4 regions of the Enterobacter sp. HK169 genome follow, and region 4 is predicted to be linked to each of the others. Evidence: predicted binding sites of a transcription regulator. Region 4 holds the regulator's gene; each other region holds the start of a gene.
What was found. The regulator CRP, encoded in region 4, controls carbon source genes, mostly activating them, when cyclic AMP is high. The targets are predictions, from matches to a motif close to ATGTGANNNNNNTCACAT.

Region 1 (7,624 bases), 350 kb from region 4:
TTGACGTTGAAATCAACGTCGATTTCCAGCGCGCTGAGGATCACCACGTCGAGCTGGTCGCAGCTTGCCGCCTTGCTGCCAGGGTTGGCGTAGACGTTGGTGGAGATCTCCACGTGGTTCGGGTTGCGCGCCAGCGAGGCCGCCGCCTGGCCGTCAAAGCACTGGGTATCGAGCAGCTTTTCGATGAGTCCCTTCTCGTGTAAATCCACCAGGCTGCCGGTGATGCCGCCGAGCGCAAAGCGCGCCTTCACGCCGCTGCGCTCCATCTTCTCTTCCATAAAGCGCGTGCAGGCGGTCGCCGCCGCGCCGGAGCCGGTCTGCATCGAGAAGCCCGGTTTGAAGTAGCCGGAGTGTTCAATGACGTCCGCCGCATAGCGGGCGATCATCAGCTCGCGCGGGTTGCTGGTGACGCGCGCAGCGCCGACGCTGATTTTCGCCGGGTCGCCCACGCTTTCAACCTGCACGATGTAGTCCACCTGGTCCTGAACCAGGCTGGCGGGCATATTCGGAAACGGCACCAGTTCTTCAGTCAGCAGCACTACTTTACGGGCAAAGTGCGCGTCCACCATGGCGTAGCCCAGGGACCCGCAGCACGATTTACCGTGCGTGCCGTTGGCGTTGCCAAACTCATCGCTGCACGGCACGCCGAGGAACGCTACGTCGATACTCAGCTCGCCGTCCTGAAGCAGCTTCACGCGCCCGCCGTGGGAGTGTATTTGCACCGGCTCGTCCATCAGTCCGTGGGAGATGGCGTCCGCCAGCCTGCCGCGCATGCCCGAGGTGTAAATCCGGGTGATGACGCCGCTTTCAATATGCTCGATCAGCGCGTCGTTGCAGGTCATTAGCGAGCTGGAGGCCAGCGTCAGGTTTTTGAAGCCCATTCGCGAAAGCAGCGCCACGACGGTGTTGATCACCCGGTCGCCTTCGCGAAACGCGTGGTGGAAGGAGATGGTCATCCCGTCCTGCAGGCCGCAACGCTTAACCGCCTCTTCAACAGAGGCGCAGAGCTTGCGGCTGTGCTTCGCGTCGCTGTCCGCCAGCCACGGCGTGGCGCTGTGGGCGGTATCAAAGGGTTTTAAGTCCCGCAGATGGGGAAAATTCACGTGAAGAAGTTCTGTCTGATTCATTATTTTATCCTTACCGACGCACGCCGGAGGCCGCCGCGCGCTCCAGCACCACCTGCGCGTGGTTAATAATCGGTGCATCCACCATTTTGCCGTTGAGCGACACCACGCCCAGGCCGTTACGCTCGCCCTCTTCTGCCGCCTCAATCACCCTTTTGGCGTGATCCACCTCTTCCTGCGTCGGGGCGTAGGCGTTGTGCAGCAGGTCAATCTGGCGCGGGTTAATCAGCGATTTGCCGTTAAAGCCCATCTTGCGGATCAGATCGACCTCGCGCAGGAACCCGGCCTCGTCGTTAACGTCTGACCACACCACGTCGAAGGCGTCGATGCCCGCCGCGCGGGCGGCGTGCAGCACGGCGCAGCGGGCGTAGAACAGCTCGGTGCCGTCGCCGCGCTCGGTCTGCATGTCCATCACGTAGTCAAAGGCGGCCAGCGCAATCCCGATGAGGCGCGGAGAGCTGCGGGCAATCGCCACGGCGTTGATGACGCCAATGGCCGATTCAATCGCCGCCATCACGCGGGTGGAGCCAACCTCGCGGCCGCACTCCTGCTCGATACGCTCGAGATGGCTTTCCAGCTCGTAGATATCGTCCGGCGTGTCGGTTTTCGGCAGGCGGATCACGTCCACGCCGGCCCGCACGGCGGCTTCCAGATCCAGCAGGCCAAATGGCGTGCTGAGCGGGTTAATACGCACTACGGTTTCGATATCCTGATACATCGGGTGCTGCAGGGCGTGGAACACCAGCATGCGCGCGGTATCCTTCTCGCGCAGGGCGACGGCGTCCTCAAGGTCAAACATGATGGAGTCGGGACGGTAGATAAAGGCGGTGGAAAGCATGGCGGCGTTAGCGCCCGGCAGGAACAGCATGCTGCGGCGGAGTTTGCTCATTTCAGCGCCCCCCAGTTGATGGCCTGTTCATCGGCGGCACGCATCAGCGCGCTTTGCAGGCGGGCGCGGATCACACAGTCCAGCGCCCCTTTGTCTTCAATAATGATTAATCCCTGGTGCACGTTCATGGCGCGCAACGTGTCGTTGACCACCTGGCGAATTTGCTCGCCAAACTGCTTAATCACTTCACTGTGGATGACTATCTCCAGCTCGCCGTGAGCGGGAGCGATTTTCACCATCAGGTCGCTGGACTCCTGCGTTCCGGCCAGCGCCTCCCTTACAATTTTCATGATAAATTCCTGGTAGTTAAGCGACTTCCGCACTCGCACGGTAATGCGTTTCGAGATGCGCGAAGGTGGAGTCCGGGACAATCTCCCGGATCCGGGAAAACTGCTGTGTCTTCAGTAAGCGGCGCACTTCGGACGCTGAAATAGCGTTGCCGGTGGCCTTGATGCGCGGCATTTCCACCACCTCGATATGCGAGGCCAGCAGGTCGTGCAGCGTCTGGTTGTACTGGCGGGTGATATCGCAGAACGGCTCCGAGCCGATGAAGCGGTGCGTAATGCCCAGCGCCGGGGCGATGAAGTCCCGGAAGATCAGCACGTCGATCTCGCTCCACGCCTGCTGCACTTTGCCGGTCTCCTTCAGGAAGTAGGCCGGGAAGGTGGCGCGGGAGATGATGTACTGCGAGCCTTCATGCACCAACACGTTCGGCAGATGCGCTACGCCCGCGCGCACCATCTCGAGGCGCGCGCTGAACGGGAAGAACGAGGCGTCTTCACGCACCACGAACAGGTGCAGGGCATCGCACCGCTGCGCCGCCTGCTCCACCAGATGGCGGTGGCCGAGGGTGAACGGATTGGCGTTCATCACTATCGCGCCAACGTTCTCCCCGCACTTGCGCTTCGCGCGCAGGGAACGGCAGTAGCGTTCGATCCCCTGCGGGGTGTTCTCCATCAGCACCGCGTTGTTTCCGCTCTGGGCAATCGGCCAGAAGCCGCTGCGGGCAAAGCGCTCCCGGTTGCACGGACGGGTGCAGAGGAAGAGGTGAAAATGGCCGCACTCCAGCGCCGCATTTTCCACCTCTGCCAGCAGCCGCGCGCTGAGGTTCTCGCCGCGAAGCTGCTCGTTGACCGCCACGCATTTGATGACGTTGGCAGCAAGCCCTGCGCAACCCACCAGCTGCGAGCCGGACCAGGCTTCGACAAACAGCGTGATGTCGTTGTCCAGGCCAAGGCCGCTGTCTGCCAGCAGGTAGCGGATCTGGCTTAAGCGTTCCGGGTGTTTCGCCACCAGCGTGTGGCGAAAATCGATGGGTTGACTGTTCATGCCGTCTTTCTTAATGTGCTGCCGCAAGCCCGACGGCTGGCGCTTCCACGATCACGTTGCTCAGATGACCGATATGCTCGATCTCCACCTCAATGCGATCCCCTTCCTTCATAAACAGCGGCGGATTGCGCTTTTTACCCACTCCGCCTGGGGATCCGGTGATGATCACGTCGCCCGGACTGAGGCGGGTAAAGGTGCTGATGTACTCGATCAGCTCCGCCACCTTGTGGATCATGCTGCTGGTGTTGTCTTCCTGCACCATGCGGCCGTTCAGCCAGGTGCGGATCGCAAGCTGGTGCGGATCAGGGATCTCGTCCGCCGTCGCCATCCACGGCCCAAACGCGCCGGTTTTGCGCCAGTTTTTACCGGCGGTAAACCAGGTGTGCTGCCAGTCGCGGGCGGAGCCGTCCATGTAGCAGCTGTAGCCAGCCACGTGGCGCAGGGCGTCGTCGCGGCTGATGTTCTCCCCACCTTTGCCGATGATCACCGCCAGCTCGCCTTCATAGTCGAATTCACTTGAATGGCGCGGCTTCAGCACCGGCTCGTTGTGGCCGGTCTGTGAATCCGGGAAGCGGACAAACAGCGTCGGGGCCGGGTTATGCTGGTCAAACTCCTTGCGCTTGTCGGCATAGTTCATGCCCACGCAGAGGATTTTTTCCGGGTGCTCAATCACCGGTAAGAAGGTGATGGCGCTCATCGGCACGTCCACGGCATCGTTCAGGTAGCGGGTGGCCTGCGCCAGCCCGTTGCCCTGCAGCAGCGCCTTGAGGTCGCTGTAGCGGTCGCCGAGACGGCGGCCTAAATCAATCACGCCATCGGCCTGGACGATGCCGTAGCTGCGTTTTCCCTGGTATAAAAAGCTTGCGAGTTTCATTGTTCTTTCCTGAAAACTTAAACGAGGAAGTTGCCCAGAATCAGCAGTGAGACAGAGACGTTAATCGCCCCGCCGATACGGGTAGCAATCTGGGCGAACGGCATCAGGCTCATACGGTTGCCTGCGGTCAGGATCGCCACGTCGCCGGTACCGCCCTGGCCGCTCTGGCAGCAGGAGACGATGGCGACATCAATCGGGTGCATACCAATCTTTTTGCCGACGAAGAAGCCGGTCGCCACCAGTGCGGAAACGGTGCTGACAATCACCAGCAGGTTGCTGACGGTGAACGCCGCCACCAGTTCATGCCAAGGGGTGATAGCTACGCCGACGGCGAAGAGGATTGGGTAGGTCACGGAGGTCTGGAAGAATTTGTACACCACCTGAGAGCCCTCCAGCAGGCGCGGAGAGGCGCCGTTGCAGAGCTTCACCAGGACCGCCATAAACAGCATGCCGACCGGTGCAGGCAGGCCAATCAGCTTGTGGCCGAGCATGCCCAGCATGTAGAGCAGCACCGCCAGCAGCGCGCCGGAGGCGATAGTGGTGACGTCCGCTTTGCCGGAAAATGCAGGCTGAGAGACGGTGGCATCGGCATTCGCACGGTTAGGCATCAGCTGACCTTCACCAGTCAGGTGCGGGAAGCGTTTACCGAGCTGGTTCAGGCAGCCGGAGATGATGATTGCCGTCAGACCGCCGAGCATTACCATCGGCAGCACGCGGCCGAGCGCCACGCCCTGGTCCATGTGCAGCAGGGTGGCATAGCCGATGGAAAGCGGGATTGCCCCTTCCCCGACGCCGCCCGCCATAATCGGCAGAATGATAAAGAAGAAGATCTGGAATGGCTCAAGACCCAGCGCCAGGCCCACGCCCATCCCCACCAGCATGCCGACGATTTCACCGCACAGCATCGGGAAGAAGATGCGCAGGAAGCCCTGAATCAGCACAGTGCGGTTCATGCTCATGATGCTGCCGACGATAATGCAGCAGATGTAGAGATAGAGAATGTTGGTGGATTTGTAGAACTTGGTGGTGGACTCGACCACCACGTCCGGCAGCAGGCCATAGTAGACCAGCGCGGAAGGGATAAAGGTGGCGCAAATCGCCGCCGCGCCGAGCTTGCCGACAATCGGCAGGCGTTTGCCAAACTCGCCGCAGGCAAAGCCGAAGAAAGCCAGCGTTGCCACCATGACCACGATATCGCTCGGCAGTTTTCCGCCCAGGCAATCAATCGCAATCAGCGCGCCCGCCAGAACGAACAGCGGCAGAGGAATAATCCCAACTTTCCAGGTATCCATAATATGCCACCAGCGCTCTTTGAGCGAAGGCCGCTGAATTTCAATCGGGTCGTGGGTAACAGAGAAAGAATCGTCAGTTGTGCTCATAATAAGCCCCTTGGTTATTTTGTGCGTTCAGCTTAGAGTCACAAAGGCTTACTTTATGTGAGGGATGGCATATTAAAAGCGAAGTTTTAATGGCAGCTATGGTTTTAATGGTTTCTTTTATTTAATGTGATTTATACCTTATTTATTGCCGTGGTTTTTATGGTTTCTTTTCCGAATTGAACAAACAAATAACATTTATTCGGGAAGCCCGAAGCACGTTAGCCTTCAGCATAACGCTTTTACAGCGCCCGCTGTGCAAGGGATCACAAGTTTTCGGCAAAGCGGGCGTCAGCGCGAAAAAAGATGATATATTGGCGATCTTTGCTGCTACCTCGCGTGATAGTTATGAAAGTTTCTTTCCAGATTAAGCTGTTTATTTCGCTGGTTGCCTTTTTCTCGGTGCTTTTCGCGCTGCTGGGCGGATATTATTATGCCGACGTCGGAAAACAGCTTTATCAGGAAATGAGTACGCGTGCCAAAATACAGGCTGAAGAGATTGCGCTTATTCCGACATTGCGTAATGAAGTTGAACAAAAGAATATCAACGCCATCCATGATTTTATGCAGAAGATTTCTGCGCACAGTGACGCCAGCTTTATTGTGATTGGTGATAATAAGGGGCAGCATCTTTTTCACTCTGTCTTTGCCGACAGAGTGGGCACAACCCTGGTTGGCGGAGACAATGAAGCCGTATTGCAGGGTAAAAGCACCACCACCATTCGCAAAGGCGGGCTGGGCATTTCGCTGCGCAGTAAAGCTCCCATCTTCAACGCCGCCGGACAGGTGGTCGGCATTGTTTCAGTAGGCTATCTGACCAGCTACCTTGATACCATTACCGTCAGCAAAGTGGTCAATATCCTGATTGCCGCCGTGCTGCTGCTGATCGCTCTCTTTATCTTCTCCTGGTTCTTTACCCGCAGCATCAAGAAGCAGATCTTCTCCCTTGAGCCGCGCGAGATCGGCCTGCTGGTGCGCCAGCAGAAGGCGATGATGGAATCTATCTATGAAGGGGTGATTGCCATTGACGATCGGCGGCGGATTGAAGTCATCAACCAGGCGGCGCGCAAGCTGCTGGGCCTGAGCCAGCCGGCCCGCGAGCTGCGCGGACAGCTGATAAGCCAGGTGATCGATCCGGTCCCGTTCTTCGACACGCAGACGATGCTGGCGAAAGATACCCATGACGAGATTTGCCGTTTTAACGATCTCACGGTGATTGCCAGCCGGGTGCACATCATGCTTGAGGGGTCGCTGCAGGGCTGGGTGATCACCTTCCGCGATCGCAACGAGATCGACTCGCTGAGCGCCCAGCTCAGCCAGGTAAAACGCTATGTCGATAACCTGCGCATTATGCGCCACGAGCAGTTAAACAGGATGACCACCCTCTCCGGCCTGCTGCACATGGGCCGCTATGAGGAAGCCATTGGCTACATTCAGGCGCAGTCGGAACATGCCCAGGAGCTGCTGGACTTTATCTCTTCGCGCTTCAGTTCCCCGACCCTGTGCGGCCTGCTGCTGGGGAAAGCCGCCCGCGCGCGGGAGAAAGGCGTCGAGCTGTGTTTCGACCCGGGCTGTCGGCTGGACAGACCGTTCCTGCCCCTTGGTGAGCAAGAGCTGATTTCGATTATTGGCAACCTGCTGGATAACGCCATCGAAGCAACACAGCGGTCGCCGCTTCCCCACGCGCCGGTAGAAGTGCTGATAAAGCTCAGCGAACAGGAGCTGATTATTGAAGTCGCCGACCAGGGCGTTGGCATTACACCGGAGATGCGTGACCGGATCTTTGAACGCGGCATCACCACCAAAACGCGCGGCGATCATGGGATTGGCCTGTATCTGATCGAAAGCTACGTCACACAGGCTGGCGGCGCGATAGAAGTTGCCGATAATACCCCGCGCGGCGCCATTTTCTCCTTGTTTATCCCGGCCACGGGAATCGCCCGGCAACTGGAAGACACCGACTATGCAACATGAACTTATCGACGTACTGATTGTTGAAGACGAGAACGAACTGGCGCAACTGCACGCGGAG
Region 2 (7,624 bases), 180 kb from region 4:
TATCGTCACTAACGTTTACCGCGACGACGACTGGTTCATGAACCGCCACCGCCCGGATGAAATGCGTTTCTTCAAGGAAGCGGTATTCAACTACTCCCTCTACGAACCGGGCCTGCTGGAGCCGGAAGGGATCAGCAAGGTGTTCTTCACCTGTGACAGCCACGAAGAGCTGCTCCCGCTGGAACAGGCGATCAACGCCCGCTGGGGCGATCGCGTCAACGTGAGCTTCTCAACCCTGACCTGTCTGGAAGTGATGGCGGGTGGCGTCTCTAAAGGTCACGCGCTGGAAGCGGTTGCGAAACGTCTGGGCTTCGGGCTGAAAGACTGTATCGCCTTTGGTGACGGCATGAATGACGCCGAGATGCTTTCGATGGCGGGCAAGGGCTGCATCATGCAGAACGCGCACCAGCGTCTGAAGGATCTGCATCCTGAGCTGGAAGTGATTGGTTCTAACGCTGACAACGCGGTACCGAAGTATCTGCGCAAACTGTTCCTTGAATAATCTTCATTCGGTTGTTTATTGCTCAGTTGTCAACTAAAGAGTTCGCTACAATGCCTCTCCTTCTTTCTGAGAGACAAGCATTGTGGCGCTACTCATTATCACCACTATCCTGTGGGCCTTCTCCTTTAGCCTGATTGGCGAATACCTTGCCGGTTCGGTCGACAGCTACTTCTCGGTGCTGATGCGCGTGGGGCTGGCGGCGCTGGTTTTCCTGCCGTTTCTGCGCAAGCGCGGGCAATCGCTGAAAACGATTGTGCTGTATATGCTGGTGGGGGCGATGCAGCTCGGCATCATGTATTTGTTCAGCTTCCGGGCCTACGTCTACCTGTCCGTCTCCGAATTCCTGCTCTTTACCGTGCTGACGCCGCTCTATATCACGCTGATTTACGACCTGCTCAGCAGGCGCCGCCTGCGCTGGGGATACCTGCTGAGCGCGGCGCTGGCGGTGATCGGCGCGGCGATTATTCGCTATGACAAAGTCAGCGATCACTTCTGGACCGGGCTGATGTTCGTCCAGCTCGCCAACATCAGCTTCGCCATCGGCATGGTGGGCTACAAACGTCTGATGGAAACCCGTCCGATGCCGCAGCATAACGCGTTTGCCTGGTTCTATATGGGCGCCGCGATTGTCGCCGTAGCGGCGTGGTTTATGCTCGGTAATCCGCAAAAGCTGCCGACCACCGCCGTGCAGTGGGGCGTTCTGGTCTGGCTGGGCGTAGTGGCGTCAGGGCTGGGGTACTTCATGTGGAACTACGGCGCTACGCAGGTAGACGCCGGTACGCTGGGGATCATGAACAACGTGCATGTTCCGGCAGGGCTGCTGGTCAACCTCGCCATCTGGCAGCAACAGCCGCACTGGCCGAGCTTCCTTATTGGGGGAGCGGTGATCCTGGCTTCGCTGTGGGTCCATCGCCGATGGGTCGCTCCGCGCTCCGCACAAACGGAAGATGGTCGCACGCGTGGTTCCGCGCTGAGCGAATAAACGCCTCCGTAATCGGCTGACGCTGCTCGCCATCGCGCACGGCGGCGTACAGTCGGCTCCACAATCCTTCACCCAGGGTTTTGGTCTGCACCAGACCCTGGCGTTCAAAACTCTCCACCACCCAGTGCGGCAGCGCCGCGATACCCATTCTGGCCGCCACCATCTGAATCAGCAGCAGGGTGTTATCCACGCTTTTCAGCTGCGGGCTAATGCCTGCCGGCTGCAGGAAGTGTCGCCAGATATCCAGGCGGCTGCGCTGCACCGGATAAATCAGCAGCGTCTCTGTCGCCAGGTCTTCCGGCGTGATGCGCGTTTTGGCGGCCAGCGGGTGGTCCGGCGCCAGCACCAGGCGCACTTCATAATCAAACATCGGCGAATAGTGCAGGCCGCTGCGCGGCAGGATGTCAGAGGTCATGACCAGATCCAGCTCGCCCTGCTGCAGCGACGGCTGCGGGTCAAAGGTCACGCCGGATTTGAAGTCCATCTCCACCTGCGGCCACTTCTGGCGGAAGTTCTCAAGCGCGGGGGTCAGCCACTGAATACAGCTGTGGCACTCAATGGCGATGCGCAGTTTGGTCTGCTGCGGTTCGTTACACGCCTGCAGCGCGCTCGCGATTTGCGGCAGTACCTGATTCGCCAGCTGAAGAAGAATTTCACCCTGCGGCGTAAAGCGTAGCGGCTGGCTCTTACGCACAAAAAGACGGAAGCCGAGGCGTTGTTCCAGATCGCTGAACTGGTGAGAAAGGGCGGACTGGGTCTGGTGCAGCGTGGCCGCAGCCGCCGCGAGCGAACCGCAGTTCCGCAACGCTTGTAGCGTTTTCAGGTGTTTAATCTCGATCATGAAAGTCCTTCACTTCGCCATGAACATATTGCGCTTGAGGAATATACAGTACCTGCCAATTATAGAAGTGTAAACATCTGGACGTCTAAATAACGAATTTCACAAGGGGCACACCATGACAATCCGCAATCACACTCTCGGTTTCCCTCGCGTCGGCCTGCGTCGCGAGCTGAAAAAAGCGCAAGAAAGCTACTGGGCGGGTAATGCCACCCGTGAAGAACTGCTGGCGGTAGGACGCGAGCTGCGCGCCCGCCACTGGGATCAGCAAAAACAGGCGGGCATTGACCTGCTGCCGGTGGGCGATTTCGCCTGGTACGACCATGTTCTGACGACAAGCCTGATGCTTGGCAACGTGCCGGCTCGTCATCAGAACAAAGATGGATCGGTAGATATCGATACCCTGTTCCGCATCGGCCGTGGCCGCGCGCCAACGGGGGAGCCAGCGGCAGCGGCGGAAATGACCAAGTGGTTTAACACCAACTATCACTATATGGTGCCGGAGTTCGTCAAACGCCAGCAGTTCAGGCTGGCCTGGACGCAGCTTCTGGACGAAGTGGATGAAGCGCTGGCGCTGGGCCACCAGGTGAAGCCGGTGCTGCTCGGGCCGGTAACGTACCTGTGGCTGGGCAAAGTAAAGGGCGAGCCGTTTGACCGACTCAGCCTGCTGAAGGATATTCTGCCAGTCTACAAACAGGTGCTGAGTGAGCTGGGCAAACGCGGCATTCAGTGGGTGCAAATCGACGAACCGGCGCTGGTGCTTGAGCTGCCGCAGGATTGGCTCGATGCCTTCAAACCGGCGTATGACGCGCTCACCGGTCAGGTAAAACTCCTGCTGACGACCTATTTTGAAGGCGTGACGCCGAACCTGAAGACCATTACCGCGCTGCCGGTCCAGGGCCTGCACGTTGACCTCGTACACGGTAAAGATGATGTGGCGGAGCTGCACAAGCGTTTGCCAGCGGACTGGCTGCTCTCTGCCGGGCTGATCAACGGCCGTAACGTCTGGCGCGCCGATCTCACCGAAAAATACGCGCAAATCAAAGACATCGTCGGCAAACGTGAGCTGTGGGTGGCCTCGTCCTGTTCGCTGCTGCACAGCCCGATCGATCTGAACGTGGAGACCCGTCTGGATGCCGAGGTGAAAAGCTGGTTTGCCTTCGCCCTGCAAAAATGTGAAGAGCTGACGCTGCTGCGCGACGCGCTGAACAGCGGCGACACGGCGGCGATTACCGAATGGAGCGCTCCGATCCAGGCGCGTCGTCACTCGGCGCGCGTGCACAACCCGGCGGTGGAAAAACGCCTGGCGGCCATCACCGCTCAGGACAGCCAGCGGCAGAGCCCTTACGAGGTGCGCGCCGAAGCGCAGCGCGCCCGCTTTAATCTGCCCGCGTGGCCGACCACCACAATTGGCTCTTTCCCGCAAACTACGGAAATACGCGGCCTGCGTCTGGACTTCAAGAAGGGCAATCTGGATGCGAATCACTATCGCACCGGCATCGCCGAACACATCAAGCAGGCGATTATCGAGCAGGAACGCCTGGGGCTGGACGTGCTGGTGCACGGCGAGGCCGAGCGTAACGACATGGTGGAATATTTTGGTGAGCACCTGGACGGCTTTGTCTTTACCCAGAACGGCTGGGTGCAGAGCTACGGCTCACGCTGCGTGAAGCCGCCGGTGGTTATCGGTGACGTCAGCCGCCCGGAAGCGATCACCGTGGAGTGGGCGAAGTATGCCCAGTCCCTGACCGATAAGCCGGTAAAAGGGATGCTCACCGGTCCGGTGACCATTCTCTGCTGGTCGTTCCCGCGTGAAGACGTGACTCGTGAAACCATTGCCAAACAGATCGCCCTGGCGCTGCGTGATGAGGTGGCGGATCTGGAAGCGGCAGGCATTGGCATTATTCAGATTGACGAACCGGCCCTGCGCGAAGGCTTGCCGCTGCGCCGCAGCGACTGGGATGCCTACCTGCAGTGGGGCGTGGAGGCGTTCCGCATCAACGCCGCGGTGGCGAAGGACGATACCCAGATCCACACCCACATGTGTTACTGCGAATTCAACGACATTATGGATTCGATTGCCGCGCTCGATGCCGACGTGATCACCATCGAGACCTCGCGTTCAGACATGGAGCTGCTGGAGTCGTTTGAAGAGTTCGACTACCCGAATGAAATCGGGCCGGGCGTGTACGACATTCACTCCCCGAACGTGCCGAGCGTGGAGTGGATTGAAGCCCTGCTGAAAAAAGCGGCCCAGCGCATTCCGGCAGAGCGCCTGTGGGTGAACCCGGACTGCGGACTGAAAACCCGCGGCTGGCCGGAGACGCGCGCGGCGCTGGCGAACATGGTGAAGGCGGCGCAAAACTTGCGTCAGGCTTGATGATGCGTAGGCCCGGTAAGGCATAGCCGCCACCGGGCTTTTTTTATTACGCTTTCTTACCGCCGTACTGGCTAAACCACGCCAGCATTCTTTGCCAGCCATCTTTGGCTGATTCTGCGTGATAGCTCGGACGATAATCGGCGTTAAACGCGTGCCCGGCATCCGGATACACCACGATCTCTGCCTTCGCATTGGCCGCACGGAGCGCATGGCGCATGGTCTCAACCGAATCCAGCGAAATACCGGTGTCCTGACCGCCGTAAAGTCCTAACACGGGGGCGTTTAGCTCCGTGGCTATATCGACGGGATGTTTCGGCGAGTTCAGCGTTTTTTCACCCACCAGTTTGCCGTACCAGGCGACAGCGGCTTTGAGCTGCGGGTTATGCGCGGCATACAGCCAGCTAATGCGTCCACCCCAGCAGAAACCCGTGACCAGCAGACGATGCGGATCGCCGCCGTTGCGCGCCGCCCAGCTGGCGACGTGGTCGAGATCGGCCAGCACCTGCGCGTCCGGGACTTTGCTCACCAGGTTGCTGAGCAATGTTGGAATATCGCTGTAGTCGTTCGGATCGCCCTGACGGAAGTAGAGCTCTGGCGCAACGGCCAGATACCCTTCCAGCGCCAGTCGGCGGCAGAGGTCGCGAATGTGTTCGTGAACACCAAATATCTCCTGAATCACAATCACGATGGGCAGCGGACCGTCTGCCGATTTTGGCCGTGCGTGATAAGCAGGCATATTCTCCCCCTGCGAGGGAATGGAGGTCTCGCCCGCGGTAATTGCCGCTTCTGGCGTCGACACGATGGTTGAAGCATGTGGGGCCGCAGCAGGTGCAAAACCGGTTTTTTCAGTCATGGCATTCTCCGTACCAATGAGTTAGCGCAAAGGTAAATATAGACACCAGGTTAACAACTCACAGTGCCTTAAACGGTCTATCTTTTGTGCAGCACCAGGCGTTATAACTTGTTAATGTGATGTAAATCACTTTTTTATGGAAATTCAATGTAATCATTTTCATTCATGGTGAGGTGTGTCACGAAAATATGCTTACTGCTTCTGTAAAGTACCGTTTTACTTCTTCTGACTAACCGACCCACAGAGGAGTCACCTATGTCTAAGTCTGATGTTTTTCATCTCGGCCTCACCAAAAACGATTTACAAGGGGCTACTCTCGCTATCGTCCCTGGCGATCCTGAGCGTGTGGAAAAGATCGCCGCGCTGATGGATAAGCCGGTCAAGCTGGCTGCCCATCGTGAGTTCACCACCTGGCGCGCAGAGCTGGATGGCAAAGCGGTGATCGTGTGCTCTACCGGTATCGGTGGTCCGTCTACGTCTATTGCTGTTGAAGAGCTGGCACAGCTGGGCATCCGTACTTTCCTGCGTATCGGTACCACCGGCGCTATCCAGCCGCACATCAACGTCGGAGACGTGCTGGTCACGACCGCGTCCGTTCGTCTGGACGGCGCAAGCCTGCACTTTGCACCGATGGAATTCCCGGCAGTGGCTGATTTCGAATGCACCACCGCGCTGGTTGAAGCCGCGAAATCCGTGGGCGCAACCACCCACGTGGGCGTCACCGCCTCTTCCGACACCTTCTACCCGGGCCAGGAGCGTTACGACACCTTCTCAGGCCGCGTGGTTAGCCGTTTCAAAGGCTCAATGGAAGAGTGGCAGTCCATGGGCGTGATGAACTACGAAATGGAATCCGCAACGCTGCTGACCATGTGCGCAAGCCAGGGTCTGCGTGCCGGTATGGTGGCGGGCGTGATCGTCAACCGTACCCAGCAGGAGATCCCGAACGCCGAAACCATGAAGCAGACCGAAAGTCATGCAGTGAAAATCGTGGTGGAAGCAGCGCGTCGCCTGATCTGATCCTCTCTTCTGTAATCAAAGGCCGACGCGTTCGGCCTTTATTTTTTGCGTAGCGCCTCGCAGGAAAACCCTTTCAAACTGGACGTTTATACAGCACAATTCTATTTTGTGCGGGTAATACGTTGATGCAGGGGGCATTGTGGATATCTCGATCCTGATTTACGCGGTGATTGCGCTGGTGGGCTTAGGGATTGGCTGGCTGATTTCCAGCTACCAGCATGCGCAGCAGAAGGCCGACCAGCTGGCCGAGCGAGAAGAGATGGTCGCCGATTTAAGCGCGGCAAAACAGCAGCTTGCTTTGAGCGAACACTGGCGCGACGAGTGCGAACTGCTCAACAACGAGCTGCGTAACCTGCGAGACATTAACACCTCGCTGGAGGCCGATCTCCGCGAAGTCACTACTCGCCTTGAATCCACCCAGCTGCATGCGGAAGACAAAATCCGCCAGATGATCAACAGCGAGCAGCGCCTCAGCGAACAGTTTGAGAACCTCGCCAACCGAATTTTTGAGCACAGCAACCGCCGCGTTGACGAACAGAACCGCCAGAGCCTGAACAGCCTGCTGACGCCGCTGCGCGAACAGCTGGACGGTTTTCGCCGTCAGGTGCAGGACAGCTTTGGTCAGGAAGCCCGCGAGCGGCACACGCTGGCGCATGAGATTCGCAATCTTCAGCAGCTGAATGCGCAAATGGCGCAGGAAGCGGTCAACCTGACCCGCGCGCTGAAAGGGGATAACAAAACCCAGGGCAACTGGGGAGAAGTGGTGCTGACCCGCGTGCTTGAGGCCTCTGGTCTGCGCGAAGGATACGAGTACGAAACGCAGGTGAGTATCGAAAACGATGCCCGCTCGCGTATGCAGCCGGATGTCATCGTGCGGCTGCCGCAGGGTAAAGATGTGGTGATTGACGCCAAAATGACGCTGGTGGCGTATGAACGCTACTTTAATGCGGACGATGACTACACCCGCGAGTCTGCGCTGCAGGAGCACATTGCCTCCGTGCGTAATCATATTCGCCTGCTTGGCAGAAAAGACTACCAGCAGCTGCCGGGTC
Region 3 (7,624 bases), 880 kb from region 4:
AACAGGCGTGACGCGGCGGTAGATGGAGAAAATGGTACCGACAGAAACGTTAACGTCGATGTTTGAGGAGCCGTCGAGCGGATCCATCAGAACAACGTATTTAGCGTGTTCACACCCTTCGAAAACAACAATTTCATCTTCTTCTTCAGAGGCGATACCCGCAACGATGTCGCGCGCGCGCAGTGCAGCTTTCAATTTTTCATTTGCGAACAGATCGAGCTTCTGTTGAACCTCGCCCTGAACGTTCTCGGCACCGCTGGCACCCAGGATATCGACCAGACCGGCCTTGTTGATATCGCGGTGGATGATCTTAGCGCCCAGCTTTATTGCCGACAGCAAAGCAGTGAGTTCACCGGTAGCATGAGAGAACTCGTGCTGCTTTTCGACAATAAATTCACCTAACGTTTTCATAACACTTTCCCTGCATCTTTGTGAGTAGAGCGATTGTATGTTCACTAAAACGACTAAAGCCCAACAATCTTAACAAACATTCAAATATTAGCGCAGAGGTGAATCGCGCCAGCAACATACGGATTTACCTGAAATGCGTTTCACAGCCGCTAACATGTGAGTAAAATGTGCGCCACATTGAAGAAGGATAGTGACGTATGCGCATTCATATATTGGGGATTTGTGGCACTTTCATGGGCGGACTGGCAATGCTGGCGCGCTCGCTGGGCCATGAAGTGACAGGTTCGGACGCCAATGTGTATCCGCCAATGAGCACACTTCTGGAGAAACAGGGCATCTCGTTAATTCAGGGCTACGATGCCAGCCAGCTGGATCCCGAGCCAGACCTGGTGATCATCGGCAACGCCATGACCCGCGGCAATCCGTGCGTCGAGGCGGTTCTGGAACGCAATATTCCGTTCATGTCCGGCCCGCAGTGGCTGCATGACTTCGTCCTGCGCGACCGTTGGGTGGTTGCCGTTGCCGGTACCCATGGCAAAACCACGACCGCGGGCATGGCGACCTGGATCCTCGAAGCCTGCGGCTACAAGCCGGGCTTCGTGATTGGCGGCGTACCGGGTAATTTCGACGTTTCTGCGCGTCTGGGTGACAGCCCGTTCTTCGTGATCGAAGCCGACGAATACGACTGCGCGTTCTTCGACAAGCGCTCCAAGTTCGTGCATTACTGCCCGCGCACGCTGATCCTCAACAACCTTGAGTTCGACCACGCGGATATTTTTGACGACCTGAAAGCGATCCAGAAACAGTTCCACCACCTGGTGCGCATTGTTCCGGGCCAGGGGCGCATCATCCTGCCGGAGAACGACATCAACCTGAAGCAGACGATGGCGATGGGCTGCTGGAGCGAGCAGGAGCTGGTGGGCGAGCAGGGCCACTGGCAGGCGAAGAAACTCAACGCCGATGCCTCCGAGTGGGAAGTGCTGCTCGACGGTGAAAAAGTGGGTGAGGTGAAGTGGGGCCTGGTGGGCGAGCACAACATGCACAACGGCCTGATGGCTATTGCTGCGGCGCGTCACGTTGGCGTTCTGCCTGCGGATGCGGCCAATGCGCTGGGCTCGTTTATCAACGCCCGTCGTCGTCTGGAACTGCGCGGTGAAGCCCACGGCGTTACCGTGTATGACGATTTCGCGCACCATCCAACGGCTATTCTGGCAACGCTTGCCGCCCTGCGCGGCAAGGTCGGCGGGACAGCCCGCATTCTGGCGGTGCTGGAACCGCGCTCGAACACCATGAAGATGGGCATCTGCAAAGATGATCTCGCGCCGTCGTTAGGACGTGCCGATGAGGTCTTCCTGCTGCAGCCGCAGCATATTCCGTGGCAGGTGGCCGAAGTGGCCGATGCCTGCATTCAGCCTGCGCACTGGAGCGCGGATGTGGATGCGCTCGCGGATATGGTGGTGAAAGCCGCACAGCCTGGCGACCACATTCTGGTGATGAGCAACGGCGGTTTTGGTGGGATCCATCAGAAGCTGCTGGACGGTCTGGCGAAGAAAGCGGAAGCGGCAGCCGCAGAGTAAAAAAAAGCCCGGTGGCGCTTGCGCTTACCGGGCCTACTTTCTTTTCTCCCTCGCCCCTACGGGGTGAGGGGAACAGATTACTCTTCGTTCTCAGACAGCTCGCGCAGATACTGGAAAATCAGGCGCGCAGACTTCGGCGGCTTATTCCCTTCTTTCTCTTTCTGCGCGTTGCGGATCAAGGAACGCAGCTGCTGGCGGTCGGCATCCGGCCACAGGTTCAGCACTTCCGGTACGGCGTCATCACCCTGTTCAATCAGGCGATCGCGGATCTGCTCAAGCTTGTGGAAAAACGCAACCTGCTGGTTGTGGCGGTTTTTCAGCTTGTCCAGCGCCTGGCGGATCGGATCGACGTCGCGCTGACGCAGCATTTTCCCGATAAGCTGAAGCTGGCGACGACGGCCTTCTTTCTTGATTTTCTGTGCCAGTTCAATGGCATCACGCAGATCCTGGTCGAGCGGGATCTTGTCCAGCGCGTTTTTACCCAGTTCTACCATTTCTGCGCCAAGCTGTTTTAACTCTTCGGCGTCACGTTTAATTTCACTTTTACTGACCCAGATGATCTCATCATCTTCGTCTTCGATGTCATCACCGGGAACGTCGTCGAGCCAGTCTTCGGGCTGCTTAGTCATGTCAGGCTCCTTAAAAAAAGAGGCTAATGTTACCAGTTAAGACGCGCACTGAAAAACGGTTCTCTGTTAGACTTCAGATAACTCTCTCTTACAGTATGGCATTTGCGATGAAAGTAACCTCACAAGTTGAAGCGCAGCGTAAGATTCTTGAAGAAGCCGTCTCCACCGCGCTGATGCTTGCTTCAGAAAAATCAGATGGCGCCGAAGTGGCGGTCAGCAAAACCACCGGCATCAGCGTGAGCACCCGCTATGGTGAAGTGGAGAACGTAGAATTCAACAGCGATGGCGCGCTTGGGATCACGGTGTATCACCAGAATCGCAAAGGCAGCGCGTCATCTACCGATCTCAGCCCGGATGCCATTGCCCGTACGGTGCAGGCGGCGCTGGATATCGCCCGTTATACCTCTCCGGATCCTTACGCAGGCGTGGCGGATAAAGACCTGCTGGCGTTTGACGCGCCGGATCTCGATCTTTTCCACCCGGCGGAAGTGACCCCGGACGAAGCGATCGAACTCGCCGCGCGCGCCGAGCAGGCTTCCCTGCAGGCCGATAAGCGCATCACCAATACCGAAGGCGGCAGCTTCAACAGCCATTACGGCATCAAAGTCTTCGGCAACAGCCACGGCATGCTGCAGGGCTACTGCTCTACCCGTCATTCGCTCTCCAGCTGCGTGATCGCCGAAGAGAACGGTGACATGGAGCGCGACTACGCCTACACCATTGGCCGTGCGCTGGGGGATTTGCAGTCTCCTGAGTGGGTGGGTAAAGAGTGTGCAGAACGCACGCTGTCACGCCTGTCGCCGCGTAAACTCTCCACCATGAAGGCCCCGGTCATTTTTGCTAACGAAGTGGCGACCGGTCTGTTTGGCCATCTGGTGGGCGCTATCGCAGGCGGCTCGGTTTACCGTAAATCGACCTTCCTGCTCGACTCGCTGGGCAAGCAGATCCTGCCGGAATGGCTCACCATTGAAGAACATCCGCATCTGCTGAAGGGGCTGGCCTCCACGCCGTTCGACAGCGAAGGCGTGCGCACTGAACGTCGCGATATCATCAAAGACGGCATTCTGACCCAGTGGCTGCTGACCAACTACTCCGCGCGCAAGCTGGGGCTGAAAAGCACCGGACACGCTGGCGGCATCCACAACTGGCGCATTGCCGGACAGGGCCTGAACTTTGAGCAGATGCTGAAAGAGATGGGCACCGGGCTGGTGGTGACCGAGCTAATGGGCCAGGGCGTAAGCGGCATCACCGGCGACTACTCGCGCGGCGCGGCGGGCTTCTGGGTGGAAAACGGCGAAATCCAGTATCCGGTGAGCGAAATTACTATCGCCGGCAACCTGAAGGACATGTGGCGCAATATCGTTACGGTCGGTAACGATATTGAAACACGTAGCAATATACAGTGTGGTTCTGTACTTCTGCCGGAAATGAAAATCGCCGGTCAGTAATACCCGTAAAGGCGTTTTAATAATAAAAAAGGAAGTGAGCAATGCGTAAACATCTGTTAGCGATCGTCGCGGCTTCAACGCTGGTTCTTGGCTCTTCTGCGTTTGCTGCCGATCTTGAAGACGACATGGGCATCCTCGGTCAAAACCTGAAGGTGGTGCAGAAAACCGACAATGCGGCTGAAATGAAAGACGCGCTGACCAAAATGCGTGAAGCGGCGCTGGACGCACAAAAAGCGACGCCTCCGAAGCTGGAAAGCAAAGCGGCAGACAGCGCAGAAATGAAAGACTACCGCCACGGCTTTGACGTGCTGGTCGGCCAGATCGACGGCGCGCTGAAGCTGGCTAACGAAGGCAAAGTGAAGGAAGCCCAGGCGGCGGCCGAGCAGTTTGTGACGACCCGTAATACCTACCACAAGAAGTACCGTTAACCGATCGCGCATCTGACAAACAACCAGCGGGGGCCAGCGGCCCCCGTTTTTTTTACGCGGTAATAAGTAAACCCTATCGCCATCACATTTTTGCGTCACCGCGCCTGAACGTTTCGTTTCCCCGGCGCGCGTTTTGCCGCTGGAATACGTGATATTCATCACGCAAATACCGTCATTAATTCAGATTCACCGCATTTATGTGGCACAGATCACTGCTGCGGCTCGCCTTTCCACTTCGAAGTGGAAAACAACTCGCTACAAACAATTCCCCCCCAACGTTAGTTTTATTCCAGAGCCATTAACGGGGTAAGACCAGTGATTAACGGAGCGGTAATGAACGACGTTGGGGAACAGGCGGAGCAAACAGAACAGCTCGCGAACACCATGCTGCAGCAGGTTTATGCCCTGCTGGCCCGAAACAACATCATCCCCAATGCGGTACAGGAGCAGATGCTCACCTCCCACGTGCGCGCAATGGCGCACCGGTCCGTGACCGGCGAGCCGCTGCCGGAGGTTGAAGCAGAGCTGTTTGACGAAATTTCACCGGATTCAATGCGGCTCGCCCGTGAAGTGGTCGCGCAGTTTGGCAATCTTCCTGATGAAGAAGCCTGGCTGCTCTCCGTTCACTTTGAAGTCGCGAAAGACAACCTTTAAGGAGCAACACATGGAACAGATTACAGTCGTGATTGGCGATCGCCTGGGTAAAGGTCAGAAAGTGGCTGCCGGTGTGGAAAAAGCAGGTGGACGCGCGGTGGTCGTACCGGGCATGGCGGCGGACATGAAGCTCGGCGACGTGATGAAAGCGGAAAACGCCACCTTCGGCATCTCCTTCTGCGGCAGCGGCGGCGCGGGTGCCATCACTGCCCAAACCAAATATGGCTACAAGGCCAAATACGGCATGCGTTCCGTGGAAGAGGGCGTGACCGCCATCAACGAAGGCTGCAACGTGCTGGGCTTCGGCTTTATGGATAAAGAAGAGCTGGGCGAGCGTCTGGTACAGGCGTGGCAGAAGAAATACGGCGCATAAGCATGAAAGAACAGTTCACAACCACGGTGAGAGTGAAGGGCAAAGGCGACGCCAAAGCGCGCGCCTTTGCCGACGCGCTCAACCACGTTCAGGCCGCGGTGATGAAAGCCTCACCGCATATCTTACTGCGTATTGAGCCACAGGATGTGCAGGTCGTTCAGGCGCAAGAAGCGGTGCGAAAAGAAGCGTTTCTGTTCTTCTTTCTGCGCCGGGAAAGACGCACCTACAGCGTGGAGCTGGATGTGACCGTCAACGTGACCGCTATCAATCTTGACCAGGTGGATTTCGTCACGCAACGCTGATTATTCATAAAAGGGCAGACTGATGTTCTTAATTATATTAATAAAATCGCTCATCATTGGCGGCCTGGTTGGCGTCGGTGTTGGCGCCGGGGCTGCACGCATGTTTCATGCGCCTACCACTCAGGGTATGGGCGCGTTTCGTACGTTGGGGGAACTGAACTCCTGTGAAGGGGATCCGGCGTCCCACTTCTCCTTTGGGTTAGGTTTCTTCTTTAACGCCTGGGCCTCTTCCGTGGCCGCAGGTGCCTTCACACAGGACGTTGACCACCGCATCATCCCGAACTGGGGTGCTGCTGCACTGATGATCAAAAACCGTAACGTCGGCGAAACGCTGCACGACCCGCGCAAAATGGCAATTGCCTGCGGCGTGATTGGCATGCTCGTCGTCACCTTCCTGAACCTGACCGCCTCCTCCGTGCCGGCAGCGCTTCAGGTCACCGCCGTGAAGGTGCTGGTACCGGCGGCAAACCTGCTGGTCAACACCGTCATGCCGGTGATCTTCTGGCTGGCGGCCATCGACGCGGGTAAAAAATCGGGCTTCTGGGCCACCATCTTTGGCGGCGCGGCGCAGCTGATCATGGGCAACGCCGTACCGGGCCTGGTGCTGGGGATCCTGATCGGGAAAGGCGTGGAAGAGAGCGGCTGGAACCACGTCACCAAAGTGATGATGGCGGCGATCGTCCTGCTCTTCGTGCTGAGCGGCTTCTTCCGCGGCTTCGACATGAAGATGATCGAATCCTTCCATCTGACCGTGCCGAACTGGCTCGACATGATCCACAACTCGCTCAGCGGTAAATAACAGGAGCCTCTAAATGGAACAGAATAAAGGTTTTTGGTATGCCGACTGGTCGTTCCCGATCTTCGTTGGCCTGCTCTCCTCCGGCGTTTTCGCCGGGACGCACATGTACTACCTCTACGGCATCGGCGCGTTTAACGAAGTGGCCTTCGTGGCGATGCTGAAAGCGGGGATCGATACCGGGGTTTACGGCGCGGTGGCGGCGTTCGGCGCGAGCTTCCTGTTCGCCCGCATTATCGAGGGCTCGCTGGTGGGTATTCTCGACATCGGTGGCGCCATCCAGACCGGCGTGGGCCTCGGCGTTCCGGCGCTGCTGCTGGGCGCGGGCATCATGTTCCCGGTGACCAACTTCATTGCCGCGCTGATTACCGGCCTGGTGATTGGTCTGGCGATTGGCTACGTCATCATCCTGGCGCGTAAGTTCACCATCAACCAGAGCAACTCCACCTACGGTGCAGACGTGATGATGGGCGCGGGTAACGCCTCCGGCCGCTTCCTCGGGCCGTTGATTATCCTCAGCGCCATGACCGCCTCCATTCCTATCGGCGTCGGCTCCCTGCTGGGTGCGCTGGTGTTCTACATCTGGCAGAAGCCGATCACCGGTGGCGCGATCCTCGGCGCAATGCTGTTGGGCTGGCTGTTCCCGGTCGCCCTTTAATACCCGCGGGCGCTCAGGCGCCCGCCTTATCAGGAGATCCTCATGTTTGATTTACTCCTGCGCCGTGCGCGCTTTGCCGACGATACCCTGACCGATATCGCCATTCAGGACGGGAAGATCGCGGCGCTGGGGGACATTGACGCCCCCGCGCATAAAACGGTTGAGCTGAACGGCGACGTGTTCGTCAGTGCAGGCTGGATTGACTCCCACGTTCACTGCTACCCGAATTCTCCAATTTACCACGACGAGCCGGACAGCGTGGGCATTGCCACCGGCGTCACCTCCGTGGTGGACGCGGGCAGTACCGGCGCCGACGACGTGGACGATTTCTATGACATCACCCGCAGG
Region 4 (7,624 bases):
TTTTACGAAGGATTGCACGGCGGCGTGGTCACCCCTCAACACGATGTGGCGCGCCACGTGGATCTGCTGGTCGGCGTGGTCCCTATCGTTAACCTGGAGTGGATCCAGAAGCTGACGCGTGACATGAGCGAGCGTGGCCATTCTCGCGAAGCGGTGATGGACTCCGTGGTGCGCTCCATGGAGGATTACATTAACTTCCTGACGCCGCAGTTCTCCCGCACCCATATCAACTTCCAGCGCGTGCCGACGGTGGACACCTCCAACCCGTTCGCGGCCAAAAGCATCCCGTCGCTGGATGAGAGCTTTGTGGTGATCCATTTCCGCAATCTCGAAGGCATTGATTACCCCTGGCTGCTGGCAATGCTGCAGGGCTCGTTTATTTCGCACATGAATACGTTAGTCGTGCCGGGCGGAAAAATGGGGCTGGCGATGGAGCTCATCATGACGCCGCTGGTGGAGCGACTGATGGAAGGGAAGCAGATCGCGTGAGCATGTTCCCTCTCCCTGTGGGAGAGGGTTAGGGTGAGGGCATCAACACGCACGATGCCCCATCAATCACGCCTCGATCACTTCATACGAATGCGTGATTTTTACCGCTTTCTCCAGCATTAACGCCACAGAGCAGTACTTCTCCGCAGACAGGTCCACCGCACGCGAGACCGCCGCGTCTTTCAGCTCTTTACCGGTGACCACAAAGTGCAGGTTAATATGGGTGAACAGGCGTGGCGCCTCTTCGCGACGCTCTGACGTGAGTTTAACCTCACAATCCGTCACGTCATGACGTCCTTTTTGCAGAATCGACACCACGTCAATTGCGCTGCATCCGCCTGCCGCCATCAGCACCATTTCCATTGGGCTGGGTGCTTTATCGCCGGAGTTACCGTCCATCAAAATCTGGTGTCCTGACGCGGACTCGCCCAGGAACGTTAAACCTTCAACCCATTTCACGCGCGCTTGCATATTCATTAACTCCAACGTTGCATTTTTGGTGACAGATTACGTGTGCGTTACATTTATCGCAATGGAAGGCGACCTGCATCATGCTGAAGCGAGACACCAGGAGACACGCGGCGAAAGCTATGCTAAAACACTCAGGATGCTACAGTAATACATTGACGTTACACGTGTATGCAGAGGACATCAAACTTTACTGGCTGCGAAACGTTACGGTAGCCGACTTCCCAGGGTATGGGTAAGAATTCGATTGCAACCCCAGAGTCCGGATGCATCTGATGACTCTGGTGACAGCTTATAACAGAGGATAACAGCGCATGGTGCTTGGCAAACCGCAAACAGACCCGACTCTCGAATGGTTCTTGTCTCATTGCCACATTCATAAGTACCCATCGAAGAGCACGCTGATTCACCAGGGTGAAAAAGCGGAAACGTTGTATTACATCGTTAAAGGCTCGGTGGCAGTGCTGATCAAAGATGAAGAAGGGAAAGAGATGATCCTTTCTTATCTGAACCAGGGCGATTTCATCGGTGAACTGGGCCTGTTTGAAGAGGGCCAGGAACGTAGCGCCTGGGTTCGAGCAAAGACAGCATGTGAAGTGGCTGAAATTTCTTACAAGAAGTTCCGTCAGCTGATTCAGGTTAACCCTGACATCCTGATGCGTCTTTCTTCCCAGATGGCGCGCCGTCTGCAGGTCACGTCAGAGAAAGTGGGTAACCTCGCCTTCCTGGACGTTACCGGCCGTATCGCACAAACCCTGTTGAACCTGGCGAAACAGCCAGACGCCATGACCCACCCGGACGGCATGCAAATTAAAATTACCCGTCAGGAAATTGGTCAGATCGTCGGCTGCTCCCGTGAAACAGTGGGCCGTATCCTGAAAATGCTGGAAGATCAAAACCTGATCTCCGCCCACGGTAAAACCATCGTGGTCTACGGAACGCGTTAATTCCGCTTAAACGGCGTGCCATCGCAAGGTGTCACGCCGTTTTTGTCTCTACTCCCCATGTGGCGCAGGCTGATCTATCACCCGGAAGTTAACTACGCACTGCGGCAAACGCTGGTGTTGTGTCTTCCTGTGGCCATAGGCCTGATCCTCGGACATCTTCAGCAAGGCCTGCTGTTTTCCCTCGTGCCCGCCTGCTGCAACATCGCCGGTCTGGACACGCCGCATAAGCGTTTTTTCAAACGCCTGATCGTTGGTGGCTGCCTGTTTGCGGGCTGTAGCCTCGCCGTACAACTCCTGCTTGCCCGGGATATCCCGCTGCCGCTGATCCTGACCGTACTGGCGATGACCCTTGGCGTCACGGCGGAAATCAGTTCGCTGCATGCTCGCCTGCTTCCCGCCTCGCTGATTGCGGCCATTTTCACGCTGAGCCTCGCCGGGAACATGCCGGTGTGGGAGCCGCTGCTGATCTACGCCCTGGGGACATTATGGTACGGGCTGTTTAACTGGTTTTGGTTCTGGCTGTGGCGGGAGCAGCCGCTGCGTGAATCCCTGAGCCTGCTCTATGTGCAGCTTGCGGATTACTGCGAGGCCAAATACACCCTGCTCACCCAGCACACCGATCCGGAAAAATCCTTACCGCCGCTGCTGACGCGCCAGCAGAAGGTGGTGGATCTCATAAGCCAGTGCTATCAGCAGCTGCATATGCTCGCCGCCAACAAGAACCACGAGTACAAGCGGCTGCTGCGCACCTTCCAGGTCGGGCTGGATCTACAGGAGCATATCTCCGTAAGCCTTCACCACCCGCAGGAGGTGCAAAAGCTGGTCGAGCGCAGCCACGCCGAAGCGGTGATCCGCTGGAACGCGCAGACCGTATCGGCACGTCTGCGGATCCTGGCCGATGATATTCTCTACCACCGCTACCCGACGCGCTTTAACATGGAAAAACAGCTGGGCGCGCTGGAGAAAATCGCCCGCCAGCATCCCGATAACCCGGTCGGCCAGTTTGCCGCCTGGCACTTCAGCCGCATCGCCCGCGTGTTGCGCACCCAGCGCCCGCTTTATCCCCGCGACCTGATGGCGGATAAGCAAAAACGGCTTCCGCTATTGGCCGCGCTCAAAAGCTATCTTTCTCTTAAATCGTCAGCCCTGCGCAACGCCGCAAGGATTAGCGTGATGCTCAGTACCGCCAGCCTGATGGGCATGGCGCTGCACCTGCCGAAACCCTACTGGATCTTAATGACCGTGCTGTTTGTCACCCAGAACGGCTACGGCGCCACGCGGGTGCGTATTCTGCATCGGGCTGGCGGAACGCTGGCCGGGCTGATCATTGCGGGCGTGACGCTGCACTTCCACGTGCCGGAAGGCTATACCCTGGCAGGGATGCTGGCGATTACGCTGGTGAGCTACCTGATTATCCGCAAAAACTACGGCTGGGCGATGGTGGGCTTTACGGTGACGGCGGTATATACGCTGCAGTTGCTCACGCTCAATGGCGAACAGTTTATTGTCGCGAGGCTGATTGATACCCTGATCGGCTGCCTGATTGCCTTTGGCGGCATGGTCTGGCTGTGGCCGCAGTGGCAGAGCGGGCTGCTGAGGCAGAACGCCCACGACGCGCTGGAAGCGGATCAGGAGGCCATCAGGCTAATCCTCAGCGACAATCCTCAACCGACGCCGCTGGCCTATCAGCGGATGAAGGTCAACCAGGCGCACAACGCCCTGTTTAACTCGCTCAACCAGGCGATGCAGGAGCCGGGCTTTAACTCGCACTATCTGGCAGACATGAAGCTCTGGGTGACGCACAGCCAGTTTATCGTCGAGCATATTAACGCCATGACCACGCTGGCGCGCGAGCACACGATGCTGACGCCGGATCTGGCGCAGCGCTATTTGCAGTCGTGTGAAATTGCGTTGCAGAGGTGCCAGCAGCGTCTGGAGTATGACGCGCCGGGCGAGTCGGGCGACTCAAATATTCTGGAAGCGCCGGAGACGTTGACCCACGGGCCAATGAGCACCCTGGAGCAGCATTTACAGCGCGTTCTGGGGCATCTGAACACCATGCACACCATTTCGTCGGTGGCATGGCGTCAGCGTCCGCATCACGGCATTTGGTTAACGCGCCGGCTAAAGCGAACCGAGTATTAGCCTTTTACGATCTTCTCGACCGCCGCGGCAAAGCGGGTTAACCCGTCTTCGATGTCTTTGTCTTCTACCACCAGCGACGGCGCAAAGCGCATCACGTCAGGCCCGGCATTAAGCACCATCACCCCTTCGTGCGCGGCGGCGTGCAGGAAGTCGCGCGCGCGGCCTTTGTACTGAGGCTTCAGTTCGGCGCCAATCAACAGCCCCATCCCGCGGATTTCGCTGAACACATCGTACTGCTCATCAATCTTTTGCAGGTGTTTTACGAAAAGCTCGCGCTTCGCGCTAACGGCGTTCAACACCTCCGGCGTGTTGATAATGTCGAATGCGGCACCCGCCACGGCGCTCGCCAGCGGGTTACCGCCGTAGGTGGAACCATGAGAACCGACGTGGAACGCGGAGGCGATCTCCTGCGTCGTCAGTACCGCACTCACCGGGAAACCGCCGCCGAGCGCTTTGGCGCTGGTCAGAATATCCGGCGTCACGCCGTAGTGCATATAAGCGAACAGATCGCCGGTACGCCCCATCCCGCACTGCACTTCATCAAAGACCAGCAGCGCCTGATGCTCGTCGCACAGCGCGCGCAGCCCTTTCAGGAATTCCGGGGTTGCCGCCGTCACGCCGCCTTCCCCCTGGATCGGCTCGACAACAACGGCGCAGGTATGGTCGTCCATGACCGCTTTCACCGCGTGCAGATCGTTAAACGGCACGTGGACAATGTCGGCCGGTTTCGGGCCAAACCCGTCGGAATACTTCGGTTGGCCGCCAACGGAGACGGTAAAGAAGGAGCGTCCGTGGAAGGCATTGTGGAAGGCGATGATTTTGGTTTTGTACGGGCTGTGGCGCGTTGTCGCGTAGTAGCGTGCCAGCTTAAACGCAGTTTCGTTGGCTTCAGTGCCGGAGTTCATAAACAGCACGCGCTCGGCAAAGGTCGCATCGATGATCTTGCGGCCCAGGCCCAGCGCCGGTTCGTTGGTGAACACATTGCTGGTATGCCACAGGGTTTCGCCCTGGGTTTTCAGCGCCTCAACCAGCGCGGGATGGCAATGACCCAGCGCCGTGACCGCAATCCCGCCCGCGAAATCCACATACTCTTTACCCTGCTGATCCCAGACGCGGCTGCCTTTCCCCTTCACCGGGATAAACTCAGCCGGTGCATAAATCGGCAGGATCACTTCATCAAATGTCGCGCGGGTAATTGCTGGTTGTTCAGTTGCCATGTCATGACCATCCATTTTTATGTCACAGTGATTGTGAAAATATAATCACAAAATATGCATAAAAAATCACAGCAAGGCAACAGATATTCAGCGATTGAGGAAATTTGCCAGCAGCGCGTGCCCCTGCTCGCTGAGGATGCTTTCCGGGTGGAACTGCACGCCTTCGAGGTCCCATTCGCGGTGGCGAATCCCCATGATCTCCTGCGTATCGCTCCAGGCGGTCACCTCAAAGCAGTCGGGCAGGGTCGACGGGTCAATCACCAGGGAATGGTAGCGCGTCACGGTTAACGGGTTATTGAGCCCCGTGAATACCCCGGTGCCGGCGTGGGTGACCGGAGAGGTTTTACCGTGCATCACTTTCGCGGCGCGCACGATGGTGGCACCAAACGCCTGAGCAATCGCCTGATGGCCCAGACAAACGCCCAGGATCGGCAGCTTGCCGGCATAGTGCTGGATAACATCCAAAGAAATACCCGATTCTGACGGCGTACACGGCCCCGGAGAAATCACGATTTTCTGCGGAGCCAGCGTCCCGATATCGGCCAGTCCGATCTCGTCGTTGCGGCGGACAACCACCTCTGCACCCAGTTCACAAAAATACTGGTAAAGGTTCCAGGTGAAGGAATCGTAGTTATCAATCAGCAGAATCATGGCGGCTCCCGAAAAAAATGCCGCCCTATTCTACTCAGATTCCCGCGCTTCGCTCACTACTTTGGCAAAGATAGCGTTGAGCGCGGTTAAATCTCCCGTTGCGCCGCTTCGGTTAGCCGTCACCCACTGGTCGGGATCGATATCGCGCCAGTCCAGCGAGTAGCCCGCGTGGAGCGCCAGCTGCTCGAAGAAAACGCGCTGGGCAATACCGTTGCCGCGCATAAACGGATGCAGCATGTTGATTTCGCAGTAATAGTGGCTAACCCGGTCAACAAACGCCGCTTTCTCAAGACCCACGAGATACTTTTCGCTTTCCAGCGCCGCCATCAGCTCGTTGCCCATCTTCTCGATGTATTCGAAATGGCAGAAAGGAATATCCCCTTTAAAAATATCGTCGGTACGGAGCTCGCCCGCCCGCTTCATCTCGCTGCGGTACAAATGACGATGAATGAGGCACAGATGGGGCAACCCGGGCGCGGAAGGCCCAAGCTCCAGCGTCTCAATATGGGGCTCTGAGGGACCATTACCTTTTTCAAGGAGACAACTGGCCTGTAAATTGACGTTACGCTGCTGTTCCCAGAGACGGGATTTTTGCTTGTCGGTGAGCTTTTTCACTTAACGCCTCCCTGAATAGTCCGTTTGCCACAAGTATAAGCAGCAAAACGCGCTTTCGCAGGGAGGGTCATATAACGCGGGCAGAAGAAGCCCGCGCTCAGAAGAATTACGGCAGAACTTTTGCGGAGAGGATAACCACCGGTTTTGTCGGCACATTCTGGTACGGACCGACGTCGTGAGTAGGCACCTGAGAAATCTTATCGGCCACGTCCATGCCTTTCACAATCTTACCGAAAACGGCATAGCCAAAGTCGCGCTGACCGTGGTCGAGGAAGGCGTTATCCGCCACGTTCAGGAAGAACTGGCTGGTCGCGCTGTCTTTGTCTGCGGTACGCGCCATGGAGATGGTGCCGCGCTTGTTCAGCAGGCCGTTGTCCGCTTCGTTTTTGATTGGCGGGTTAGGCTGCTTCTGCTGCATCTGCTCGTTGAAGCCGCCGCCCTGCACCATGAAGCCTGGGATCACGCGGTGGAAAGTGGTGTTGTTATAGAAACCACTGTTCACATAGTCGAGGAAGTTTTTTACGGAAACAGGGGCTTTCTGGCTATTCAGTTCCAGCTCAATATTCCCGGCAGAGGTGGTCAGCAGAACGTGAGGGTCCCCTTTGGCTGCCAGCGCAGCAGGGGAAACGGCAGAAAGAGCAAACACAGCTGCGACAGCCGCCAGTGTTGATTTGAGCATGAGAATTCCTTAACAAAGCGCAGTATAAAAAGCGAATGGCTTGATTCTAAAGAGCAGTATGAACGGAGACCAGCCTTTTACCTAATTTTACGAAATTGAAACAATTATTACCGCGCAAACGATTGGTTACGCCGTCAATTAATGTGATTTAGATCACACTAAAACCTGCAATGACGTAATCATTGCCCTTAAAAGATAGGAATAGATCACTTTAGCGACTAAAATCTGCCCGCTCTCAGCGCCCCCGGGCGTTTTTCTTTTTCTGAACAGGCCAGACATGACTAACAGCAATCGCATCAAGCTCACATGGATCAGCTTCTTCTCCTACGCCCTGACCGGCGCGTTGGTGATCGTCACCGGGATGGTGATGGGGAATATCGCAGACTACTTCCAGCTGCCCGTTTCCAGCATGA

Region 1: the regulator CRP is predicted to act here: its motif matches at 5,720-5,737, upstream of EnteroDNA1_RS10365 (2-hydroxycarboxylate transporter family protein).
Region 2: the regulator CRP is predicted to act here: its motif matches at 5,670-5,687, upstream of udp (uridine phosphorylase).
Region 3: the regulator CRP is predicted to act here: its motif matches at 4,691-4,708, upstream of EnteroDNA1_RS16320 (glycine dehydrogenase).

The regions. Positions count from the first base shown of each region.
Region 1 covers NZ_CP017087.1:2,198,984-2,206,607, forward strand. Annotated here, with positions in the region: gene citF (citrate lyase subunit alpha) at 1-1,127, opposite strand, end outside; gene citE (citrate (pro-3S)-lyase subunit beta) at 1,138-2,013, opposite strand; gene citD (citrate lyase acyl carrier protein) at 2,010-2,303, opposite strand; gene citC ([citrate (pro-3S)-lyase] ligase) at 2,320-3,342, opposite strand; gene EnteroDNA1_RS10360 (fumarylacetoacetate hydrolase family protein) at 3,353-4,216, opposite strand; gene EnteroDNA1_RS10365 (2-hydroxycarboxylate transporter family protein) at 4,234-5,595, opposite strand; gene EnteroDNA1_RS10370 (ATP-binding protein) at 5,941-7,566, shown strand; gene EnteroDNA1_RS10375 (response regulator) at 7,556-7,624, shown strand, end outside.
Region 2 covers NZ_CP017087.1:2,721,981-2,729,604, reverse strand. Annotated here, with positions in the region: gene yigL (sugar/pyridoxal phosphate phosphatase YigL) at 1-502, shown strand, start outside; gene EnteroDNA1_RS12990 (carboxylate/amino acid/amine transporter) at 585-1,484, shown strand; gene metR (HTH-type transcriptional regulator MetR) at 1,372-2,325, opposite strand; gene metE (5-methyltetrahydropteroyltriglutamate--homocysteine S-methyltransferase) at 2,441-4,702, shown strand; gene EnteroDNA1_RS12975 (dienelactone hydrolase family protein) at 4,749-5,555, opposite strand; gene udp (uridine phosphorylase) at 5,811-6,572, shown strand; gene rmuC (DNA recombination protein RmuC) at 6,712-7,624, shown strand, end outside.
Region 3 covers NZ_CP017087.1:3,430,436-3,438,059, forward strand. Annotated here, with positions in the region: gene fbp (class 1 fructose-bisphosphatase) at 1-411, opposite strand, end outside; gene mpl (UDP-N-acetylmuramate:L-alanyl-gamma-D-glutamyl-meso-diaminopimelate ligase) at 609-1,988, shown strand; gene yjgA (ribosome biogenesis factor YjgA) at 2,066-2,617, opposite strand; gene pmbA (metalloprotease PmbA) at 2,713-4,065, shown strand; gene cybC (cytochrome b562) at 4,107-4,493, shown strand; gene EnteroDNA1_RS16320 (glycine dehydrogenase) at 4,809-5,147, shown strand; gene EnteroDNA1_RS16325 (SFCGS family glycine-rich protein) at 5,158-5,520, shown strand; gene EnteroDNA1_RS16330 (DUF4312 family protein) at 5,523-5,822, shown strand; gene EnteroDNA1_RS16335 (DUF4311 domain-containing protein) at 5,845-6,621, shown strand; gene EnteroDNA1_RS16340 (DUF4310 family protein) at 6,635-7,276, shown strand; gene EnteroDNA1_RS16345 (amidohydrolase/deacetylase family metallohydrolase) at 7,319-7,624, shown strand, end outside.
Region 4 covers NZ_CP017087.1:2,546,093-2,553,716, forward strand. Annotated here, with positions in the region: gene EnteroDNA1_RS12170 (phosphoribulokinase) at 1-489, shown strand, start outside; gene EnteroDNA1_RS12175 (OsmC family protein) at 556-960, opposite strand; gene crp (cAMP-activated global transcriptional regulator CRP) at 1,272-1,904, shown strand; gene EnteroDNA1_RS12185 (YccS/YhfK family putative transporter) at 1,962-4,049, shown strand; gene argD (bifunctional acetylornithine/succinyldiaminopimelate transaminase) at 4,046-5,266, opposite strand; gene pabA (aminodeoxychorismate synthase component 2) at 5,354-5,917, opposite strand; gene EnteroDNA1_RS12200 (putative adenosine monophosphate-protein transferase Fic) at 5,948-6,532, opposite strand; gene ppiA (peptidylprolyl isomerase A) at 6,639-7,211, opposite strand; gene tsgA (MFS transporter TsgA) at 7,489-7,624, shown strand, end outside.